DNA from 3 places in the Cupriavidus sp. 01L43 genome. Region 3 is predicted to be linked to each of the others. Evidence: predicted binding sites of a transcription regulator. Region 3 holds the regulator's gene; each other region holds the start of a gene.
What was found. The regulator sigma-54, encoded in region 3, starts transcription at its own class of promoters, with help from an activator protein. The targets are predictions, from matches to a motif close to TGGCANGNAANCTGCTTT.

Region 1: the regulator sigma-54 is predicted to act here: its motif matches at 3,057-3,074, upstream of AC1DP9_RS21065 (isopenicillin N synthase family dioxygenase).
Region 2: the regulator sigma-54 is predicted to act here: its motif matches at 1,909-1,926, upstream of atzF (allophanate hydrolase).

What each region holds. Positions count from the first base shown of each region.
Region 1 is NZ_JBFTSH010000014.1:69,121-75,248, forward strand. Features, by position in the region: gene garD (galactarate dehydratase) at 1-163, opposite strand, end outside; gene AC1DP9_RS21055 (MFS transporter) at 192-1,556, opposite strand; gene kdgD (5-dehydro-4-deoxyglucarate dehydratase) at 1,984-2,898, shown strand; gene AC1DP9_RS21065 (isopenicillin N synthase family dioxygenase) at 3,268-4,257, shown strand; gene AC1DP9_RS21070 (HU family DNA-binding protein) at 4,348-4,806, opposite strand; gene AC1DP9_RS21075 (Mpo1 family 2-hydroxy fatty acid dioxygenase) at 5,104-5,601, opposite strand; gene AC1DP9_RS21080 (arylamine N-acetyltransferase family protein) at 5,814-6,128, shown strand, end outside.
Region 2 is NZ_JBFTSH010000011.1:36,850-42,977, reverse strand. Features, by position in the region: gene AC1DP9_RS18305 (ABC transporter substrate-binding protein) at 1-101, opposite strand, end outside; gene atzF (allophanate hydrolase) at 143-1,873, opposite strand; gene AC1DP9_RS18295 (cation:proton antiporter) at 2,209-3,510, shown strand; gene AC1DP9_RS18290 (DMT family transporter) at 3,531-4,433, opposite strand; gene AC1DP9_RS18285 (PQQ-dependent sugar dehydrogenase) at 4,526-5,980, opposite strand; gene pdxR (MocR-like pyridoxine biosynthesis transcription factor PdxR) at 6,021-6,128, opposite strand, start outside.
Region 3 is NZ_JBFTSH010000003.1:8,365-19,125, forward strand. Features, by position in the region: gene AC1DP9_RS06890 (Na/Pi cotransporter family protein) at 1-420, opposite strand, end outside; gene AC1DP9_RS06895 (adenine phosphoribosyltransferase) at 568-1,140, opposite strand; gene AC1DP9_RS06900 (DJ-1/PfpI family protein) at 1,276-1,854, shown strand; gene AC1DP9_RS06905 (ribbon-helix-helix domain-containing protein) at 1,930-2,313, shown strand; gene AC1DP9_RS06910 (monovalent cation:proton antiporter family protein) at 2,338-4,317, opposite strand; gene AC1DP9_RS06915 (KpsF/GutQ family sugar-phosphate isomerase) at 4,491-5,474, shown strand; gene lptC (LPS export ABC transporter periplasmic protein LptC) at 5,487-6,122, shown strand; gene lptA (lipopolysaccharide transport periplasmic protein LptA) at 6,186-6,830, shown strand; gene lptB (LPS export ABC transporter ATP-binding protein) at 6,871-7,671, shown strand; gene AC1DP9_RS06935 (RNA polymerase factor sigma-54) at 7,805-9,286, shown strand; gene hpf (ribosome hibernation-promoting factor, HPF/YfiA family) at 9,337-9,690, shown strand; gene AC1DP9_RS06945 (PTS sugar transporter subunit IIA) at 10,169-10,624, shown strand; gene hprK (HPr(Ser) kinase/phosphatase) at 10,681-10,761, shown strand, end outside.

The DNA.
Region 1 (6,128 bases), on a different contig from region 3:
CGCGTTCCACGAGCGTCAGGCCGCACGGGAACACCGTGCCGGCGGGCAGGCCGCCGTCATTGGCGATGATGGCCACGTTGTCGTCGGCGTGGATGCGGATATACAGCGGCTTGGGGTCGGCAGCCACGGCCTGGGCGGCCACCGGGGAATCCTGTTCAGACATGTTGGGGGGTCCTTGTCTTCTCTCTATATCAGGCGTGCTTCAGTTCCACGCGCCGGATGTCCTTCACGATCACCAGGTAGCTCACCACGGTGACCAGGGCGTTGATGCCCACGAAAACCAGCGCGCCGTTGAACGAGCCCGTGACGCTGAGGATATAGCCGATCACGATCGGCGTCACGATGCCGGCGATATTGCCAAAGGTGTTGAAAATGCTGCCGGCGAGGCCCATGACCTCCTTGGGCGCCGTATCGGCCACCACAGCCCAGCCCAGCGCGCCAATGCCCTTGCCGAAGAAGGCCAGCGCCATGATGCCGACCACCAGCCACTCGGCATCCACGTAGTTGCAGGCAATCATCGACACGGACAGCAGCATGCCGACCACGATGGGCAGCTTGCGCGCGAAGGTCAGCGAGTAGCCCTTGCGCAGCAGGCTGTCGGAGATCACCCCGCCCAGCACCCCGCCCAGGAAGCCGCAGATAGCCGGCAGCGAGGCCACGAAGCCCGCCTTCAGGATCGACATGCCGCGCGCCTGCACCAGGTACACCGGGAACCACGTCAGGAAGAAGTACGTCAGCACGTTGATGCAGTACTGGCCGAGGTACACGCCAGCCAGCATGCGGTTGGAGAGCAGTTGCTTGGCGTAGAACCAGCCCGCCGGTGCCTTTTCCTTGGCCTGGCCGGCGCCTTCGTTCATATGGATCAGCCCGCCGCCCTGCTCGATATAGTCGAGTTCGGCGCGGTTCACGGCCGGGTGCGTGGCCGGGCTGCGCATGATCTTGAGCCATACCAGCGCCAGCGCCATGCCCATCAGGCCCATCCACAGGTAGACGTGGTGCCAGCCCCAGCTATGGACGACCCAGGCCATCAGCGGCGTGAAGACCACGGCGGCGAAGTACTGGGCGGCGTTGAAGATGGCCGATGCCGTGCCACGCTCGGCGGTGGGGAACCAGCTGGCGACCACCTTGGCGTTGGCCGGGAAAGCCGGCGATTCGGCCAGGCCCACGGCAAAGCGCAGCGCGAACAGCACGGTCATGACCGAGCCGATGGTGGCGAACACGCCCAGCCAGCCCTGCAGCAGCGTGAAGAACGACCAGACGAAGATGCTGGCCGCGTAGATGCGGCGTGCGCCGAAGCGGTCGAGCAGCCAGCCGCCTGGAATCTGCGCCATCACATAGGCCCAGCTGAAGGCGGAGAAGATATAGCCCATCTGCACGGCGCTGAAGCCGAACTCCTCGCGCATCGCGGGGCCGGTGATCGACAGCGTGGCCCGGTCGGCGTAGTTGACCGTGGTCACAATGAAGATGAGCAGGAGAATCCAGTAGCGGACGTTGGTGCGGCGCGCGCCTTCGACAGAAGTCGCGGCGGCGGTGCTGGAAGTGGGGCTTGCGTTCATCGGGGTCTCCTCACAGCCGGGGACCGGGTGCAGAATGCGTGGGAACCGGCTTGTGATATGTCGTCGTACGACTGTGATTATAGGGACGCGGTTCCGTCAGACACAGTGCGCGTTTACCCTGAACCGGTGCAAATCGCCCTGCTTTCGGGCATCGGCCCGATGGTCTTCCTTTCAATCTCCTTGCGGCCTGGCGGGCGATCGACCGGTCTGGGCGATGTGACGCCCCCCTCGTCTGCCCACCCCCGGTGCGGGCAAAAATGCCGGGGTTTTCCCTCGGTCATGCCCTTAGCCCTTGCACCGTCAAGTTGTTAGTTGTACGATGACTTATCTCGAATCCACTCAGCAGTTGGGTGCGAGGTCATCGAACGGGCCTTGCCCCACTAACAAACCACACCATTTTCGCCATGTGGCGATCAGGATGAGCGACATGACTACACCGCAAGAACTCAAGCAGATTATTTCGGACGGCCTGCTTTCGTTCCCCGTGACCGACTTTGACGAACAGGGCAATTTCCGCCCGTCGACCTATATCGAACGCCTGGAATGGCTGGCCCCGTACGGCGCCTCGGCCCTGTTCGCAGCCGGCGGCACGGGCGAGTTCTTCTCGCTGACGCAGCAGGACTATTCGAACGTGATCCGCACCGCGGTGGAAACCTGCCGTGGCAAGGTACCCATCCTGGCCGGCGCCGGCGGCCCGACCCGCGTGGCCATCGAATACGCCAAGGAAGCCGAGCGCCTGGGCGCGCACGGCATCCTGCTGATGCCGCATTACCTGACCGAAGCCAGCGAAGAAGGCATCGCCAACCACATTGAAGAGGTCTGCAAGGCCACCAAGTGCGGCGTGATCGTCTACAACCGCGCCAACTCGCGCATCGGCGCCGACCTGCTGGAACGCGTGGTCGACCGCTGCCCGAACCTGATCGGCTTCAAGGACGGCGTGGGCGAGATCGAGGCGATGGTGCGCGTGCGCCGCAAGCTCGGCGACCGCCTGGCCTACCTGGGCGGCCTGCCCACCGCCGAGGTGTACGCCGCTGCCTACAAGGCGCTGGGCGTGCCGGTGTACTCGTCGGCCGTGTTCAACTTCATCCCGAAGACGGCGATGGACTTCTACCGCGCCATCGCGGCGGACGACCACGCTACCGTGGGTCGCCTGATCGACGACTTCTTCCTGCCGTACCTGGACATCCGTAACCGCAAGCACGGCTATGCGGTGTCGATCGTCAAGGCCGGCGCCAAGCTGGTTGGCCACGATGCCGGCCCGGTGCGCGCACCGCTGACGGACCTGAACGAAGAGGAAATGGGCAAGCTGGACGCCCTGATCCGCAAGCTGGGACCGCAGTAAGCGGTCATGTGGTGCCCTCCCCGCTGCGGGAGGAAAGAACTGAACGCCGGCCTTTGCGCCGGCGTTTTTTTTGGGCGCGCCGCACCATCCTGCGGCATGGCGTGCGCCACCCCGGCGCAAATCGGCCCGGAACTGGGTCAAAACCGGGTCGTGCCGGCTGGCCCGAAACCTGCAATCTTCCCCCCCGAAGAGTAGAAGCGTTCAACCGCCCACCCCCGGTGCGCGGCAGGAAATTGCTCTTGACGTCCGTGCCCCGCCCTTGTGCGACTGGCACCGGGGCCTCAAGAGATCGTCCAAAGATCGAGATCCCCGGCAGTCATCGCGCGAAAGGCAGGGCCGCACCCACCCTTTCCTGACTCCGGAACGATCATGACCGACACCGCCTCCCTCCACGAACTGGCCCGCGAATCCCGCATGGGCGCGCAAGGCCACGAGACCAGCGCGCGCGAGATCCGCCGCATCGACCTCTCCGACTACCCCCGCCGCAAGGCCGAGATCGCCGACGAACTCTGGCATGCGGCCGTGGACGTCGGCTTCTTCCAGGTGGCGAACCACGGCATCGACCTCGCCGCCGTGCGCGAAGCCTTCGCCATGACCGAACGCTTCTTCGCGCTGCCGGAGGCCGTGAAGGGCCTGTATCCGCTCCAGAAGGCCAACAACGCGGGCTGGGAGTCCCGCGCGCAGGTGCGGCCCTCCACCGGCACGCCGGACCAGAAGGAGTCCTACCAGATCACCCGCCCGCACATGGCGCCGCTGTGGCCCAGCGAGGCGGAGCTGGCCGGCTTCCAGGCCACCATGCTGGCCTTCGAGCGCCAGTGCTGGGAGGTGGGCATGAAGCTCCTGTCCTGCTTCGCCGACAAGCTCGGCTTCGATCCGGAATTCTTCACGCGCGCCCACGACCCGGCCGCGCCGGACTACCAGAGCACGCTGCGGCTGCTGCACTACTACGCGATTCCGCCCGAGGCGCAGGACAAACTCGAACTCTGGCGTGCCGGTGCCCATACGGATTTCGACTGCCTGACGCTGCTGTTCCAGCGCCAGGGCCAGGGCGGCCTGCAGGTCTGTCCGGGCAAGGAGATGGAGGCGCAGGCGTGGACGCCCATCGCCCCGGACGAGGACGTCATCACGTGCAATATCGGGGACATGCTGATGCGCTGGAGCGATGACCGCCTGCCGTCCAACTTCCACCGCGTGCGCAACCCCGCGCCGGGCGAGTACATGGGCCCGCGCTACAGCCTGGCGTTCTTCTGCCAGGCCAACCGCGAGGCGACGATCGAGGGCCCTGCGCGGCTGTACCCAGCCATCTCGGCGGGCGATTTCCTGCGCCAGCGCGTGGCGGCCAATTTCAAGGCGTACTGACCCGCCTTCGCCGCCCGGGCATCCGGGCAACAAAAAACCCCACGCGCCGGAGCGGGTGGGGTTTTCAGGACTACCAAAGATGCGTGGCGATCAGGCCGCGGCGTCCTTCAGCTTCTTCAGCGGACGGACCTTGACCTTGACGCTGGCCGGCTTGGCCGGGAACCAACGCTCTTCACCCGTGAACGGGTCCTTGCCAAAGCGCTTCTTCTTGGCCGGCACTTGCTGTGCGGTCACCTTCAGCAGGCCCGGCAGCGTGAATTCGCCGGCGCCCTTCTTGTTCAGCGCGCTGACGATGGTGTTTTCCAGATGGGCCAGCACCGACTTCACGGCCTTGGCTTCCAGCTGGGTCTGAGCTACCAGGTGAGCGACCAGGCTCGACTTGTTGAAGGTGTCCTTCAGCGGCTTCGGGGCCGGAGCAGCGGCGGGAGCAGCCTTCTTGGCCGGAGCGGCCTTCTTGGCGGCAGCCTTCACGGGTGCCTTGGTTGCCGGTGCCTTCTTGGCAGCGGGCTTGGTTGCAGTCTTCGTGGTCGGTTTCGCTTTGGTCGCCATATCGATATACGTGAGTTGAAGAATGTGTCCCGGCGTATCGCTGCGTATCGCTGCGTCTCACCGCAGTGGCACGTTGCGAATCACGGGTGCCGGTACGCACTGAATCATAGCGGAAAGTACCGCAAGTCAAGGGGTTTTCGTACATGAGGCACGTCAAACCCAGTGAAAACCCCGGGTTTTGTCGCTGCTTTGCGTCAGCAACGGGCTCGCGAGCGGGCCTTGCGCACGCGTAAAGGGGGTACGTCCCCCCACTTTGGCGTGCGCGGCGTGTGCCCGAAGATCTGGAATCTGACCCGATCAGTGCACGTGCGCGGCCATCGCGTCGTGCGTTTCGCGGGCAAGGCCCATCGCGAACGCGGTCTCCGCCACCAGGAAGAGCGGGCCGATCAGCAGCCCGACGAGGTCATCGACGAACGCCGGCTTGCGCCCCTCGTAGTAGTGCCCGACGAACTGGATGATCCATCCCACCACGAACAGGCCGATGCCGGAAGCGAGCCAGGCCGCCGTCGGCAGCGCGGCAATCCATGCCCCAACCCATAGGAATACGGCCAGAATGACCGCCATGGCGAGGCCGAAGGCGAACGACAGCCGCAGGTAGAACAGGCACGAGAGCGCGTAGACGACCATGGCCGGGGTGAGGAACGCCGCCCCCTCGCCGAGCGGCATGGCGGGCCGGCCGAGCAGCGTGGTCACGGCCAGCACGATCATCGGGATGCCGACGAAATGGGTGACGATGTTGCGGCGATCGCGGTGATAGGCCGCGTAATGCGACAGATGCTCGATCAGGGTTTTCACGGGGCGTCTCCTGTGAGAGGGCCCGGCTGAGGATGACCCTGTCATGCGTGGGGCATCGGTGCCGGTGGCGTTGTGGACTTATAGTAGTGGGCGCGCCGGCCTCGGTCTACCCCACCTCTGACGAAGCGGATTCCGTCGGCGCAGCCTGGCATTCTCGCCAAACCAACCGCCACCCGGGCCGCTATCGGACCCCCACGGAGACAGCGAACCCCATGCTTCCCGTCGATGAAATTTCCCCGCTCTCGCCCGATCAGCTACAGGCGTGGCTGGCGCGGATCGGCCTCGATGCCGCGCCAGCCAGCCCCGACCTCCCCGCGCTGGACGCGCTGGTCGCAGCCCAGCTCGCCCATCTCCCGTTCGAGAACCTGAATCCGCTGACGGGCCGCCCTGTGCGGATCGACGTGCCGGACGTGTTCGAAAAACTCGTCACCCAGGGGCGCGGCGGCTACTGCTTCGAGCTCAATACCCTGTTCTGCGCCGGGCTCAAGGCGCTCGGGTATACCGTGGTGCCCCTGGCCGCGCGCGTG
Region 2 (6,128 bases), on a different contig from region 3:
ATGGCCGGCGCGGCCAGCACGGACAGCGCGGCGGCGCCGGCCTTCAGCGCGCGGCGGCGCGAGGGGGAGACGGTGGCGGGACGGGAGGTGGAGCGGGTCATGGCGGGTTCCTGTGCGTGAATGTTGAGGATTCGGGAGACGGTCAAGCGGCGGAGAGCGACGTGATATAGGCGCGCCAGCCGCCATGGGCGCTGACATCGGGCGCACCGTGCAGCGCATGGCCTTCGCAGACGAAGCCATGGACCCAGCGGCCATCGGCCAGTTCGAGGCTGCCCAGCGCGAGCGGGGCCGGCACCAGCGCCAGGAAGCTGCCGACGGCGGCGAGCGGCACCTGCCACACCTCCACCGCGATGGCGGCGCCGGCATCCTCCCCGGCGTCCACGCGGCGCAGGCCGGGCTTTGGCGGCGTGGTGCCGGGCAGCGCGTGCAGCCGATAGTGCGGCGCGGTGGTGGTGGCCTCGGCCAGCGTCGCACCGCGTTCGGTCAACTGACCGTTCAGCGGCATGCCAGAGAGATGGGCGCCCACCACGGCCAGCGGCAGATGCGTGGCGGGGGACGGGGCCAGCCCGGCAATGGACACCGGCGCGGGCAGCGGCTCGCCCGTCGCACCCAGCGTCAGCCCCATGGCGTGGTGGAAGCGTTGCCCCAGGTCGGCGAGCTGCCAGTCGCTGCCGGCCTGGCCGATCAGCGTGATGCCGAACGGCAGCCCGTCCGGGCGCAGGCTAGCGGGCACGGACAGCGCGGCGTAGTCGAGCAGGTTGACGAAGTTCGTGTAGTGGCCGAGTTCGCGGTTGCGTACCACCGGATCGGCCAGCATGGCGGCGATGGTGCAATGCGTCGGCGCCGTGGGCACGCACAGCACGTCGATGTCCTGCCACATCGTGGCCGCGCGCTGGGCCAGGGCATGGAGCGCGTGCTGGGCATCGAACACATCGGCGGCGCTGTAGCGGCTGCCGGCGGCCAGGATCGAACGCACCGGCTCGATGACCGCGCCCGGCGCGCGGTCGAAGAAGGGGCGCACGGCGGCGTAGCGCTCGGCGACCAGCGCGCTGTCATAGAGCAGCGCGGCGGCTTCGGCCAGCGGGGCATAGTCGATGGGCACCGCGCGACCGCCCAGCGCCTCCAGCGCGGCAACGGCGGCGTCGAAGGCCCGGCGGGCGAGGTCATCGCCGAAAAACTCCGGCTCGGCCGGCACGCCAAAGCGGAACGCAGCCGGCAGCGGCGTGCGCGCCAGCGGCAGCGCGCGCGAGTACGGGTCCTGCGGGTCATGGCCGGCTGCGGCTTCCAGCACGCGCACCGCCATGGCCACCGTGCGCGCCAGGATCGACACGCAATCCACGCTCTGCGCGGCGGGGAACACGCCGTGGGCGGAGATCAGGCCCTTGCTCGGCTTCAGCCCGACGATGTTGTTGAGCCCGGCGGGCACCCGGCCGGAGCCGGCGGTGTCCGTGCCCAGCGCGAAATCGACCTCACCGCTGGCCACCGCGTACGCCGAACCGGAACTCGACCCGCCGCTGACATAGGCCGGGTCGAACGCATTGGGCACGGCGCCGTAGGGCGAGCGCGTGCCATTCAGGCCGCAGGCGAACTGGTCCAGGTTGGTCTTGCCGGCCAACGCCGCGCCGGCGCCCAGCAGGCGCGCGATCACCGTGGCGTGGGCGTCCGGCACGTAGGCGAATTCGGGGCAGGCGGCGGTCGTCGGCACGCCGGCCACGTCGATATTGTCCTTGGCGGCAAAACGCAGGCCGGCCAGCGGGGCGCCAACCGGGTGCGGGGCGACGACCGGGGTATCGAACCGCGCGATCCACGCCGCACCGGCCTCGCCGGGGGCGGCTGTCGTGGCCGCTGTGGTGGCCGAGGTAGAGGTACGCATGAGAGTCCTATCTGAAATCCAATCTTGGATACAAGATAGCAATCACCGTGCCAAAGGCACTTTTGGGCAGGGGGAAGCCCGGTCAGACGTGGGAAATATCAACGAAATCAGTCGATTAACCACGTGGCTGTTCACGCGTGACCGGGCTGCTGGGCGCCTTCGGCCTGCCACCCACACCCCGCCGGCCACCCGCAAGCCCCTGCGCGGTGCGCGCACGCACCAGTGTCGGGAGGTCTTCACTGACACGGCGCTACGGGGTCCGCCCGACAGCGCCCGCCCGCCGCGCCGCCTACTGTGAAAGTCTCGACCGGGATATATCGAATAGAGGAGCCAGCTTGTTCGCGACCTGGGCATTGGTCATTGGCGCGCTGCTGATCACGATGGGGCTGATCGACTCCATGGTGAAGCGCCTGCCCATGTCCCCGTCCGGCCTGTATCTATTAGTGGGGATGGCGCTGGGGCCCGGCGGGGCCGGGCTGATCGTGCTCGATCTGACGGACCCGGGCCACGTGAAGGTGCTGGAATGGATCACCGAGCTGGCCGTGCTCGTCGCTCTGTTCGGCGTGGGCTTGCGGCTGCGGGTGCAGATGACGTACCGCGTCTGGCGCCTGCCGGTGCGGCTGGCCACCGTGGCGATGCTGCTGACCATCGGCGGCGTCTGCGCCGTGGCAGTGGGCTGGCTGCAGGTGCCACTGGGCCTGGCGGTGCTGCTCGGGGCGATCCTGGCGCCCACGGACCCGGTGCTGGCCTCGGACGTGCAGATGGCCGATACCGAGGATCGCGACGTGGTGCGCTACAGCCTGACGGGTGAGGGCGGCCTGAACGATGGCGCGGCATTCCCGTTCGTCATGCTCGGCCTTGGCCTGCTGGGTTTCCACGAACTGGGCGCGTGGGGCGGGCGCTGGATGGCGGTCGATCTGGTCTGGAGCACGCTCGGCGGGCTGGCCGTGGGTGGGCTGCTGGGCTGGCTGGCGAGCAAGACCATCCTGGTCCTGCGGCTGCGCTTCCATGAGGCGGTGGGGCTGGAGAGTTTCCTCACGCTGGGCCTGATCGGCGTGTCCTACGGCGCCGCGCTGTTGCTGCACACCTACGGCTTCCTGGCCGTGTTCGCGGCGGGGCTCGCGATGCGGCAGGTGGAGCGCCGCGAGAATCCCGCCACCTCGCCGGCAGAGGTGCTGGGACCGCTGCATACGGCCGATGTCGAGACCACCTCTACGCACGAGCGCAAGGCCGCCGCCTACCTCACCCATACCGCCTCGGAGTTCTCGTTCAATATCGAGCGGCTGGCCGAGTTGTGCGTCACCCTGCTGATCGGGGCGATGCTGACCCGGGAGGTCTTCCACGCCCAGTACGTGGTGCTGGCGCTGCTGCTGATCTGCCTGATCCGGCCGCTATCGGTCTATGCGTCCACCTTCGACCTGCCCATGGCGCGCGGCCAGCGGCGCCTGACCGCGTGGTTCGGCATTCGCGGCATCGGCTCGCTTTACTACCTGGCCTATGCCCTGACGCACACCGCCGGCGAGGAATGGAGTCCCTTCCTGATCCACGCCACGCTGTGCACCGTGGTGTTCTCCATCGTCCTGCACGGCCTGACGGCCACGCCGCTGATGGCCTTCCATCAACGGCTGGGGCGCTAGCCAGCACCCTTCAGCGTCATTCAGCGCCGCTGCGCCAGCCCGATGCCTGCGGCGATGGTGACCAGCCCCACGCCGTGATACCAGTGGGGCGACTCGCCGAGCAGCAGCGTGGAGAGCAGGGCGGCGAACACCGGCGTCAGCGTGATGAAGAACACCGGCAACTGCGCGCCGGCCCGGGCGATGGCGCGGTCCCAGGCGAAGTAGGCCAGCAGCGAGGGAATCGTCGACACATAAAGCAGGATGCCCATCACCTTGCCGTTCCAGGGGATGGGCGTCGACAGCGTCATCAATTCCCACGCCGTGACGGGCACGCTGGCCACCACGCCGGTGACGATCTGCGCGAACAGCAGCACCGGCAGCGGCAGGTCCGGGCGATGCTTGCGCAGCAGCCAGGTATAGGCGCTCCAGGCGATGGTCGCCGCAAGCATGTACAGGTCGCCGGGCACGAAGTCCAGCTGCGCCAGCCGCCCCAACTCCCCGCGCACCAGCACGAAAGACACCCCCACCAGACACAGCAGCGCCCCCGCCACAGCCCACGGCCGCATGCGCTCCCCGAAGAACAGCGCGCCGATGATCAGCAGGAACAGCGGCGTGGAGGCGCCAATCAGCGTCACGTTGATCGGCGTCGACGTGGTCAGCGCGAGGTACTGGAACGCGTTGTAGCTGGCAATCGACAGCACGCCCATCGCCGTCAGCAGCCCCGCATGCTGGCGCAGCGTGGCCCGATGTTCCACCACCCCGCGCCAGGCGTAGAGCCCCAACAAGGTCCCGGCCAGTACCCAGCGCACGAAATTCAGCGTGAGCGGCGGAAACGTACCGGCGGCCAGCCGCCCGACAATGGCGTTGCCCGCCCAGGCCAGTGGCGGGAAGGTGAGCAGGAACAGGGTAGTCCCGTCGAGGCGGCGGGTGGCGCTGGCATGCATGGGGGTGGGGAGGGCGTCGTGAGGATGCGGGATTATCCGCCATCACGGCGTGTGGCGCTGGCGCCCCCCCGCAAGGCGCGCTTAAGGCGCCCCTAAGGCGCCCGCTGTACCCGATACACCTTGCCGCTCGTCGAAGACGTGCCAGCGTCGGCCAGTACGTAGAGTTCCTGCGCGGCATCGGTGCCGAAGGAGTAGACGCTGCCGCTGGCGGTGACCGGCCAGTCCACCCGCTCGGAAACGGCGCCGTCGCGGTACAGGAAGCTGGCCAGCTTGCCGGTGCACAGGTCGGTATAGAAATAGCGGCCCTGGAGTTCGGGCAGGGCCGCGCCGCGATAGACGTAGCCGCCGACGATGGCGCAGCCGCCGGCGTCGTGGGTGTACTCGAACACGGGCGCGGTCAGGCCGGCGGGGTCGCACGCGGTGGCGCCGACGCAGGCGGTGCCTTCCAGACGATCCCAGCCGTAGTTGAGGCCGCCGCTGGCGGTTGGCATGGCGTTGACTTCCTCGCGCTGGCCTTGGCCGACATCCGCGATATAGAGCAGGCCGTTCGCATCGAACGAGAACCGCCACGGGTTGCGCAGCCCGGTGGCCCGGATCTCGGGGCGTCCGCCCCCACCACCCCCACCGCCGGCGAACGGATTGCCGGCCGGCACGGTATAGCTGGCGCCGCTCACGTCGATGCGCAGGATCTTGCCCAGCAGCGTGCCGCTGTTCTGGGCGTTGTTGGAGGGGTCGTTGCTACCGCCGCCGTCGCCGGTGCCGATGTAGAGCATGCCGTCCGTGCCGAACGCGAGCTGGCCGCCGTTGTGGTTGCTGGCCCCCGGGTGCGGAATCGACAGCAGCACCGTGCCGGTGGGGTTCGCTGCGTCCGGGTTGCTGGCCGAGACGGTGTAGCGCGCCACGGTGATCGCGCCGTTCTGGTCGGTGTAGTAGACGTAGAAGCGCCCGTTGGTGGCGTAGGCGGGGTCGAAGGCCATCGAGAACAGGCCGCGCTCGCCGTCGGTGGTGGTGAGGATGGAGAGGTCGAGGAAGGACGCGGCGAGCACGCTGCCGTCCCGCACGATGCGGACCCGGCCGGCGCGCTCCACCACGAACAGCCGGGGGTCGTTGGCGGGTGCGGTGAGGAAGATCGGCGCCGCGAAGCCATCCGCCACCTGGGTCAGCGACAGCCGCATGTCCGAGGGCGCGCCGTAGCTCACGCCGATGGTGGGCGCCGTGTTGGCGGCCACCATCGCGGTCTGCGCGGCCTGCGAGGGCTGGTAGGACGTCGATCCGGTCAGTACCGGGGCCGCCGTCACGGTGTAGGTGCCGGCCGCGAGGTTGCCTAGCGTGACGGTCTGGCCGACGGTCTGCCGATAGCCGCCCGGCCCGGTCACAGTAATGTTGGCCGGCGTGCCGGCGGGCAGGCCGGACACGACGATCGCGAGGGTGGCGGGTGTGCTGCCGCTGGTGATCTGGACGTCGCCGCCACCACCGCCACAGCCGGCCAGCCACAGCGTGGTGATGGCGAGCAGCCGGCATAGCATCGATCGATGTGCATGAATCATCACGTCCTCCTGCTCACCACGTTACCGAAGCCTTTGTATCCTAGGTCGGTCTGAGCCGGGGCAGCAGGCAATCGAGCAGCACGTCGAAGGCGGGGCCGATGTCTTCCTCGGGCACGCAGGCATAGCCCAGCAGCAGCCCGCGCCGGAC
Region 3 (10,761 bases):
AATCAGCCCGAGCCCGATCAGCACCCGGCCCACGTGCCCGGGGCGGCTGCCCTTCCAGCTCAGGTGGAGAATCACGCCGACGAAGATCAGCAGCGGCGAGAGCCACGACAGGTCCATCGAGAAGACCTGCACCATCAGCGCGGTGCCGACGTTGGCGCCGAGCATGATGGCGAGCGCGGGCGCCACGGCGATCAGGCCCTGTCCCACGAACGAACTGACGATGACGGCGGTGGCGTTGCTGCTCTGCACAAGCCCGGTCACGCCGAGCCCGGCCGCGAAAGCCGTGAAGCGGTTCGACACGCTGACTGACAGCACATGGCGCAGATTGGCGCCATACACGCGCAGGATGCCGACCTTGACGATGTTGGTGCCCCAGACCAGGAGCGCCACGCCAGATAGAAGATGGAGAAGTACGCCCATTGCGCGTCCTTATTCCTTCGTGACCGGTGCCGATGTCAGCAATCGAGGCTCCGCCCGGTCATCATGTTGTTGTCAAGGGGGCATTATGCGCCGCGCCCCCGGACCCGGCAATGGAGGGGAAAACAACGGCGGGCGCGGGCGCAGGGCTCAGTGGCCCTCGAAATTGCAAACCGTGAACAGCGGCAGGCCGCTCTTGTGCAACAGCTTCGAGCCGCCGAGTTCAGGCAGGTCGACGATCGCCGCGCCCTCCACCACGGTCGCACCCAGACGCTCCAGCAGCTTGCGGCCGGCCATCATGGTGCCGCCGGTGGCGATCAGGTCGTCGACCAGCAGCACGCGATCACCGGGCTTGCAGGCATCGGCGTGGATCTCCACGGTGGCGCTGCCGTACTCGAGCTCGTACTCCTCGGCCACGGTCTGGAACGGCAGCTTGCCCTTCTTGCGGATCGGCACGAAGCCGAGGTTCAGCTCGTACGCGATGATCGAGCCGAGGATGAAGCCGCGCGCGTCGATGCCGGCCACGAGGTCCAGCTCCTGGTCCATGTAGCGGTGCACGAATACGTCGATCAGCACGCGCAGGGTCTTGGGGTTCTGCAGCAGCGGGGTGATGTCGCGGAACATCACGCCGGGCTGGGGCCAGTCCGGCACGGTGCGGATGCGGTCACGCAGGTAACCGGTGACGTCGCCGAGGTCGGGGGACTGGATGAGGGAATCTGCCATGGGGATTTGCGTCGAAATGGAAATCGCGTGCCGCCTGCGGTAACGGGCTACCACCCGCCCCGCGCAGGGCCGCCGCACAATGGCCCGGCCGGTCTGGACCGGCTCCGGACACCCGTAACCATACAGGAGACTGCAATGGCCAAGAAAATTCTGATGCTGGTTGGCGACTTCGCCGAAGACTACGAAACGATGGTGCCCTTCCAGGCACTCCAGATGGTGGGCCACGTGGTCCACGCCGTCTGCCCGGACAAGAAGGCCGGCGACCACTGCGCCACGGCCATCCACGACTTCGAGGGCGACCAGACCTACACCGAGAAGCGCGGCCACAATTTCACGCTGAACGCGACGTTTGCCGATGTCGATCCGGCTGCGTATGACGCAATCGTCATTCCGGGCGGCCGCGCCCCCGAATACCTCCGCCTGAACGACCGCGTGCTGGAGATCGTGCGCCACTTCGCCACGGCGAACAAGCCGATCGCGGCGGTCTGCCACGGCGCCCAGTTGCTGGCCGCGGCCGGCGTGCTCGAAGGCCGCACCTGCTCCGCCTACCCGGCCTGTGCGCCGGAAGTCCGGCTGGCGGGCGGCAAGTACGCCGATATTCCGGTCGATCAGGCCCATACCGACGGCAACCTCGTCACCGCGCCCGCGTGGCCGGCCCACCCGGCATGGCTGGCCCAGTTCCTGACCGTGCTCGGGACCCGGATCACCCAGTAGTCATCCAGTCGACGTACAGTAGAGCCTTCCGAACGCGGCGCCCGCCCCGGCGCCGCTGTCGCAGGAGGCATGCCGATGTGCGAGATCTTCGTCCGGGCCAATCCGGATTCCTACCAGACCCAGTCCCGCTCGCTGCGGCTGCACGGCGTGGCCACGAGCATCCGCCTGGAAAACCTGTTCTGGGAAGTGCTGGAGGAACTGGCGCAGCGCGACGCGATGACGGTCAACCAGTTGCTGACCCGGCTCCATGACGAACTGGCCGAGCATCGCGGCGAAGTGTCGCTGTCGGCCAATTTCGCGTCATTCCTGCGTGTGTGCTGTTTGCGTTACCTGATGCTGCAGGGCGAAGGGCGGATTCCAGCCGATAGTCACGTGCCGATCCGATCACTTGACGCCCACGCGGTGCTGGACGGCCTGCCGCCGTCCTGGGGCGGCGAAGGCTCCTCCCTCAATTCCTGAGCCGCTCTCTATATATAGAGGCGCTCAATCCCGCAGCAGCCGTTCCTCGGCGGACTCCAGTGCCTCCGGCGTGCCGCGCAGCACCACGATATCGCCCGGTTCCAGCACGGTCTCCGGCTGCGGATCGAAGGCGCGGATGCCGCGCCGGCGCACCGCCGTCACCTCCACCCCGATCCGCTCCAGCCCCAGCGCGCCCAGCCGGCGGCCCACGGCCGTGTGCTCGGCGCCGAGCGAGACCGAATGGAGCCGCACGGTGTCGCGCTCGATCATGTCCTCTTCGTCGTCCCGACCGTGGAAGTAGCCGCGCAGCAGGCTGTAGCGCGCGTCACGGGCCTGCTGCACGCCGCGCACCACGCGGCGCATCGGCACACCCAGCAGCACCAGCGCGTGCGAGGCCAGCATCAGGCTGCCCTCGATGATCTCGGGCACCACCTCGGTGGCGCCGGCCTTCTGGAGCGTGTCCAGCTCGGAATCGTCCACGGTCCGCACGATCACGGGCAGCGCCGGCGCCAGCTCCTGCACGTGGTGCAGCACCCGCAGCGCCGACGGCGTGTTGGCATAGGTCACAATCAGCGCGGCGGCGCGATGGATACCGGCGGCGATCAGCGCCTCGCGGCGGCCGGCATCGCCATAGACCACGGTGTCACCGGCCCCGGCGGCCTCGCGCACGCGGTCCGGGTCGAGGTCGAGCGCCACGTAGTTGATGCCCTCGCGCTCGAGCATATGCGCCAGGTTCTGCCCGCTGCGGCCAAATCCGCAGATGATCGCGTGCTTCTCGGTCTGCAGGCTCTGGGCGGCGATGCGGGTCATGTTCAGCGACTGCATCAGCCATTCGTTGGCGGCAAAGCGCAGCACGATGGTGTCGCTGTACTGGATCAGGAACGGCGCCGCCAGCATCGACAGCAGCATCGAGGCCAGGATGACCTGGATCAGCACCGGATCGACCAACCCGATACCATCGATCTGGTTCAGCAGCACGAAGCCGAACTCCCCCGCCTGCGCCAGCCCCAGCCCGGTACGGATGGCCACGCCCTGCCGGGAGCCGAACAGCCGCGCCAGCACCGTGATCAGCACCAGCTTGAACAGGATCGGCACGAACAGCAGGCCCAGCACCAGCCAGATGTGGTCGATCACCACATTGATGTTCAACAGCATGCCGATGGTGACGAAGAACAGCCCCAGCAGCACGTCGCGGAACGGCTTGATGTCCTCCTCCACCTGATGCCGGTAGGGCGTTTCCGAGATCAGCATGCCGGCCATGAACGCGCCGAGCGCCATCGACAAACCCAGCCGCTCGGTCAGCGCGGCCATGCCGAGCGTGACCAGCAGCAGGTTCAGCATGAACAGTTCCTGCGAGCGCCGCGCCGCCACCACGTGGAACCAGCGGCTCATCACCCGCTGGCCGAGGAAGAAGATCAGGCCGAGGGCCACCACGATCTTGACCGTGGCCACCCCCAGCGCCGCCGCCAGCTCGCCGGGGTCGCGCGAGAGCGCCGGGATGACGATCAGCAGCGGCACCACGGCCAGATCCTGGAACAGCAGCACGCTGATGATGTTGCGGCCGTGCTCCGCCTCCAGCTCCATGCGCTCGGAAAGCATCTTGGAGACGATGGCCGTCGAGGACATGGCCAGCGCCCCGCCCAGCGCCACCGAGGCCTGCCAGGTCAGCCCGATCCAGGCCGAGAGCGCCCATCCGGCCGCTACCACGAGCAGCATCGTCAGCACCACCTGGGAGCCGCCCAGCCCGAATACGAGCCGTTTCATCGAGCGGAGCTTGCCCAGGTTGAACTCGAGCCCGATCGAGAACATCAGGAAGACCACGCCGAATTCGGCCAGGTACTTGGTCTGGGCGGAATCGTTGGCCAGCGCGAGCGCGTGGGGACCGATCAGGATGCCCACCGCCAGGTAGCCCAGCATGGGTGGCAGTTGCAGCATGCGGAAGGCCACCACGCCAAGAACGGCGGCGGCCAGCAGCACGAGGGTCAGTTCCAGCGGAGAATGCATTCGGCGGGCTTCGGGGAAGACTTGGGGCTTGACCTGGAACGAGCCGGCCGGGCACGCGCGCCGTCCCGGCATCGGTGCCTCGCCGGGGAAACACGGCAAGCGGCGGTCGCCCGGACCCCATGGCAGAAAAGCCGGGCCGGTCGCCATCGCATTCGTTGGTATACTTCGTCGCCATGATAGCCAATTTCGATGCGGAACGAGCACTTAAGCTCGCCCGCCATACCCTCCAGATCGAAGCCGACGCCGTTTCCGCGCTGGCTGACCGACTGACGCCCGCGTTTACCAAGGCGGTCCAGATGATCCTGGGCTGCACCGGACGCGTGGTCGTGTCCGGCATCGGCAAGTCCGGCCATATCGGCCGCAAAGTGGCGGCCACGCTGGCTTCCACGGGTACGCCGTCGTTCTTCGTGCACCCGGCCGAGGCCAGCCACGGCGACCTGGGCATGATCACCCGCGACGACGTGCTGATTGCGTTCTCCAATTCCGGCGAGACGGCCGAGCTGCTGTCGATCGTCCCGATCGTCAAGCGCATCGGCGCCGGGCTGATCTCGGTCACCGGGAACCCGGAATCGAACCTCGCCAAGCTGTCCGATGCCCATCTGGACGGCGCCGTGGCCCAGGAGGCCTGCCCGCTGAACCTGGCCCCGACGGCCAGCACCACGGCGGCGCTGGCGCTGGGCGACGCCCTGGCCGTGGCCGTGCTGGACGCGCGCGGCTTTGGCGAGGAAGACTTCGCCCGTTCGCACCCGGGCGGCGCGCTGGGCCGCAAGCTGCTGACCCACGTGCGCGACGTCATGCGCACCGGCAACGGCGTGCCCGAGGTGCGTGAAAACACCCCGCTGGCCCAGGCACTGATGGAAATCACCCGCAAGGGCCTGGCCATGACGGCCGTGGTGGACCCGGACGGCCACGCCATCGGCGTGTTCACCGACGGCGACCTGCGCCGCCTGCTGGAAACCCCGCGCGACTGGCGCACCGTGCCCATCGGCGAGGTCATGCACCGTAACCCCCACGTGGTGAACCAGGACCAGCTGGCCGTGGAAGCCGTGCAGATCATGGAAGCGAACCGCATCAACCAGCTGCTGGTGGTCGATGGCGACGGCAAGCTCGTGGGCGCGCTCCACATCCATGACCTGACCCGCGCCAAGGTCATCTGAGCGGGGCCGGCGATGCGCGACTTCTTCGGCAGGATCTCCGGTCTGGTCATGCGGCTGCTGCCGCTGCTGCTGATGGCGATGGTCGCCGGCAGCACGTTCTGGCTGGTGCAGATCAACTCGCCCCATGAGGACGAGGCCGCCCAGAACCGCGCCAAGCGCCATGAGGCGGACTACTACATGGACCGCTTCTCGGCCACGGAACTGGACACGACCGGCGCCACCAAGATGCGCTTCACCGGCGTGAAGATGATCCATTTCGAGGACGACCAGACCTACGAGGTGACCACGCCGGCCATGCGCGCCTACCAGCCGGACCGCCCCCCGGTCACGGTCAACGCGGACCGGGGCGTGATGAACTCGGAGGGCTCGGTCATCGACCTGTACGGCAATGCCTTCCTGGTACGGCAACCCGGCGTGGATCCGTCGAAGGACCCGCGCATGACCGCTGCATCGCAATATTTCCAGTTGCTGGTCAATGACGACATCGTCAAGACCGATAAAGCGGTACAACTCACGCGCGGCCCGTCGGTGATGACGGCCAACGGACTGGTCTTCAACAATGTCACGCGCGAAGTACAATTGCTCGGCAACGTACGCGGCACCATCGTCATGAATCCGCCGTCGGGGCAGGCCCGGACCACGCAGTAAGCACAACAACAAGCACGCCAGGCGCCGGCAACGGATCGCCCGTCATTCTCTCAGCTGACCAACATGACCCCATCCCTGACGACGTTGTCCTGTCGCCGCATCGTGCCCGCCCTGGCGGTGGCAATCGCCGCGCTCGGCGCGACCCTGGCCCAGCCGGCCCTGGCGGAGCGTGCCGACAAGGACAAGCCGCTGGTGCTGGAGGCCAACAACGCCAGCTATGACGACGTGAAGCAGATCTACACGTTGACCGGCAACGTCGTGCTGACCAAGGGCACGATGGTGCTGAAGTCGGACGCCGCGCAGATCCGCACCGACCCCGAGGGCTACCAGTACGCGGTGGCCACGGCCAATCCGGGCCGCCAGGCGTATATCCGCCAGAAGCGCGACGGCGTGGACGAATACATCGACGGCTGGGGCGACCGCATCGAGTACGACGGCAAGCAGGAAATGTCGAAGCTGATCGGCCACGCCCGTGCGGCGCGCATCGCCGGCGCGAAGACCGTCGACGAGATCCGCGGCGCCGTGATCACCTACGACAGCCGCAACGAGTACTACACGGCTGCCGGCGGCGACAACAACACCTCCACCGGCAACCCGTCCGGCCGCGTGCGCGCCGTGCTCTCGCCGCGCGCGGACCCGGCCAGCGGCGCCGCCGCGCCGCCACCGCCGCTGGAACTGAAGCCGGCGCCCGCGCCCGGCAAGCCCTGAACCCCGGACGCGCCCGCCGCGTCACGCATGCATTGACCTGATGAACGACTCCGCCACGCTCGCCCCGAACGCCTCCGCAGCCCCGTCGGCCGCCCGTACCGACAGCAGCACGCTGGTCGTGCGCCACCTGAAGAAGCGCTACGGTTCGCGCACCGTGGTCAAGGACGTCTCGCTGGACGTGAAGAGCGGCGAGGTGGTCGGCCTGCTCGGTCCGAACGGCGCCGGCAAGACCACGTCGTTCTACATGATCGTGGGCCTGGTGGCACTGGATGAGGGCGACATCGTGCTGGACGACCAGCACATCAGCGGCCTGCCGATCCACGAGCGCGCCCGCATGGGCCTGTCCTACCTGCCGCAGGAGGCCTCGGTCTTCCGCAAGCTCAACGTCGAGGAAAACATCCGCGCCGTGCTCGAGTTGCAATTGGAGAAGGGCAAGCCGCTGCCGAAGGCCGAGATCGAACGCCGCCTGGATTCGCTGCTGGATGACCTGCAGATCGCCCATCTGCGCAACAACCCGGCGCTGTCGCTCTCCGGCGGCGAGCGCCGCCGCGTGGAAATTGCCCGGGCGCTGGCCTCCGCGCCGCGCTTCATCCTGCTGGACGAGCCGTTCGCCGGCGTGGACCCCATCGCCGTGGGCGAAATCCAGCGCATCGTGAGCTTCCTGAAGGCGCGCAACATCGGCGTGCTGATCACCGACCACAACGTGCGCGAGACGCTCGGCATCTGCGACCACGCCTACATCATCAGCGAAGGCACGGTGCTGGCCGCCGGCCAGCCTGAGGAAATCATCGCCAACGAGTCCGTGCGACGCGTGTACCTGGGCGAAAACTTCCGCATGTGACCCATCGGCCGCCGCGTGCGGCCGCGCTTCTCCCGGCCTCCACGGCGACAGCCGGGGTCGATCAGGAAGTCAGAGCGATAGGCGATAGCAATTTCCGTTCCATAGTCGGAAGGATGCGCATAGAATAGGTCGCATGAAACCGTCGCTTCAGCTTCGTCTCTCGCAACATCTGGCATTGACCCCGCAGCTGCAACAGTCGATTCGATTGTTGCAGCTCTCGACGCTTGAACTCCAGCAGGAAGTGGAACAGGCGCTGACCGAAAATCCCCTGCTCGAACGCGAAAACGACTGGATCGAAAGCCCGCTGCGGGTAGCCGCCGATGGCTCGGTCAACCTCCAGAGCGCCCCCGCGCCGGCCTCTTCCGAGCCGCAGCCCAACGGCGATGCGCGCACCGACGGCGCGTCCGGCGGTGAGGACGATAACTACAACGACAACGGCAGCGAGGACTACGGCAGCGACTGGAGCCTCGACGACTTCGCCCGCCGCCCCCAGGGCGACGAGGACGAAAAGTCGCCGATGCAGTTGCGCGATGCCGAACCCACGCTGCGCGAGCACCTGATGGGGCAGTTGGCCCCGCTGAAGATCTCGGTGCGCGACAAGGGCCTGGCCATCTTCCTGATCGAATCGCTCGACGATGACGGCTACCTGAGCGCCTCGCTCGAGGAAATCTGCACCGAACTGCCCGAGGAACTCGAATTCGAGATCGACGAAGTCCACGCGATCCTGACCCTGCTGCAGAGCTTCGACCCGCCCGGCGTGGGCGCGCGCAATGCCGCGGAGTGCCTCAGCCTGCAATTGCGTCGCCTGAAGCACTCGCATCGTGAGCTGGCGCTGACCATCGTCAATCATCATCTGGAACTGCTGGCCGTGCGGGACTACACGCGGCTAAAGAAAGCGCTCCAGGTGGACGAAATAGCACTGAAGGCGGCACACGAACTGATTCGCTCGCTGGCGCCGTATCCGGGGCACGCGTTCAACCGTCCCGAGGCCGACTTCGTGGTGCCCGACGTGTTCGTGCGCAAGAGCGGCAGCGGGTGGATCGCGGCGCTCAATCCGGATGTCATGCCACGGCTGCGCATCAACGACATGTATGCGCAGATCCTGCGCGGCGCGAAGGGCGAAACGGGGACGGCAGGCCTGCAGCAGAAGCTTCAGGAGGCGCGGTGGCTTATCAAGAACATCCAGCAACGATTCGATACGATCCTGCGTGTTTCGCAGGCAATTGTGGAACGTCAAAAGAACTTTTTCACGCATGGCGAAATCGCGATGCGCCCCTTGGTTTTGCGGGAAATAGCCGATACACTCGGTTTACATGAGTCGACCATTTCCCGGGTCACCACGAATAAGTACATGGCCACGCCCATGGGTACTTTCGAGTTGAAGTACTTCTTTGGGAGCCACGTCTCTACGGAGACTGGCGGCGCGGCCTCCTCCACGGCAATCCGCGCGCTGATCAAGCAACTGATAGGAGCCGAAGACCCCAGGAATCCTCTTTCCGACAGCCGGATCGCCGAACTGCTGGGTGAGCAAGGCTTCGTGGTCGCACGCCGCACGGTGGCGAAATACCGCGAAGCGCTCAAGATCCCCGCAGTCAATCTCCGCAAGACTTTGTAGCCGAGCCGCAACCGCCTGCCTGGTGCGGCTCTTTCAGAAGGAGAAGCGCTATGAACTTCAAGATCAGTGGACACCACCTCGACATCACGCCCCCGCTGCGTGAGTATGTGGAAACGAAACTGGAGCGAATTGTCAGGCATTTCGATCAGGTCATCGGCGTGAGCGTGCTGCTATCGGTGGACAACCACAAGGAGAAGGACCGGCGCCAGTACGCGGAAATCAATCTGCATCTGAAGGGGAAGGACATCTTCGTCGAAGCGCATCATGAAGATCTGTATGCGGCGATCGACTGTCTGGTCGACAAGCTCGACCGCCAGGTCATCCGCTACAAGGACCGCGTACAGGGCCACGATCGCGAGGCGGTGAAGTACCAGATGGCCGCCCAGCAACTGACGCAGCAGTAGACACCTGCAGGCAACCGAAAACAGAGCGGTTGCCGACCCTGCAGAGGACTGAAAAGAAGAGCTCAAGCCGCGCAATCAGCGCGGCTTTTTTGATGGGCGCGCGCCATGGCAGTGACGGTGCGGGCACCTGGAATGTTTCGTTACCTTATTGCCACGCCGGAGGGCGACCCGGGGCACCCGGGAGCGGTCAAAATGGGAACAAGTGTTCGCAAGCCGCCCGCCTCGGTGTATGCTCCGCCATACAAATAACGACAGGACGGCCCCGGGACACCCCGGGTGGGCAAGCCGGCCGGCACGTCGTGGCACCGCCGCGACCCCGGCGCTGCATCGCAAAATCGCGGTGGAGCCCTGCTCTATAATGGCCGGACGCTCCAATGCGGGCGTCCCAGACAAGATCTCGGTACCAAAGTTTCGCCCCGAATCCGGCGGGACGGCCTTCGCGCCCCGGCCCGCTAACCTGACTTCTCGCGCATCGCCCATGAATCGTTTGGCCAAATTGCTGCCACCCGGCAACATCCATCTCGACGTCACCGTCACCAGCAAGAAGCGGGTGTTCGAGCAAGCCGGGCTCCTGTTCGAGAACAACCATGGCGTGGCGCGTGCTACCGTGACCGATAACCTGTTCGCGCGCGAATCGCTGGGTTCCACGGGTCTGGGTGCCGGCGTGGCCATTCCGCATGGCCGCATCAAGGGTCTCAAGCAGCCGCTGGCCGGCTTCATGCGCCTGGCCGAGCCCATTCCGTTCGAATCGCCGGACGGCAAGCCGGTGTCGCTGTTGATCTTCCTGCTCGTGCCGGAACAGGCCACGCAACAACATCTGGAAATCCTGTCGGAAATCGCCCAACTGCTCTCGGACCGCGAGATGCGCGAGGGCCTCGCCACACTGCCCACGTCGGAAGCGGTGCATGATCTGCTGACGCAGTGGCACCCCTGACTCCCGCCCCAACGGCCGCCTGAAACGGCCTGTCCGCCCCCGAAAGTCATACGCGCATGGAACTCACCGGCGTCACCTCGCAGTCGATCTTCGACGACAACGCAGCCGATATCAAGCTCTCGTGGGTTGCTGGCCTG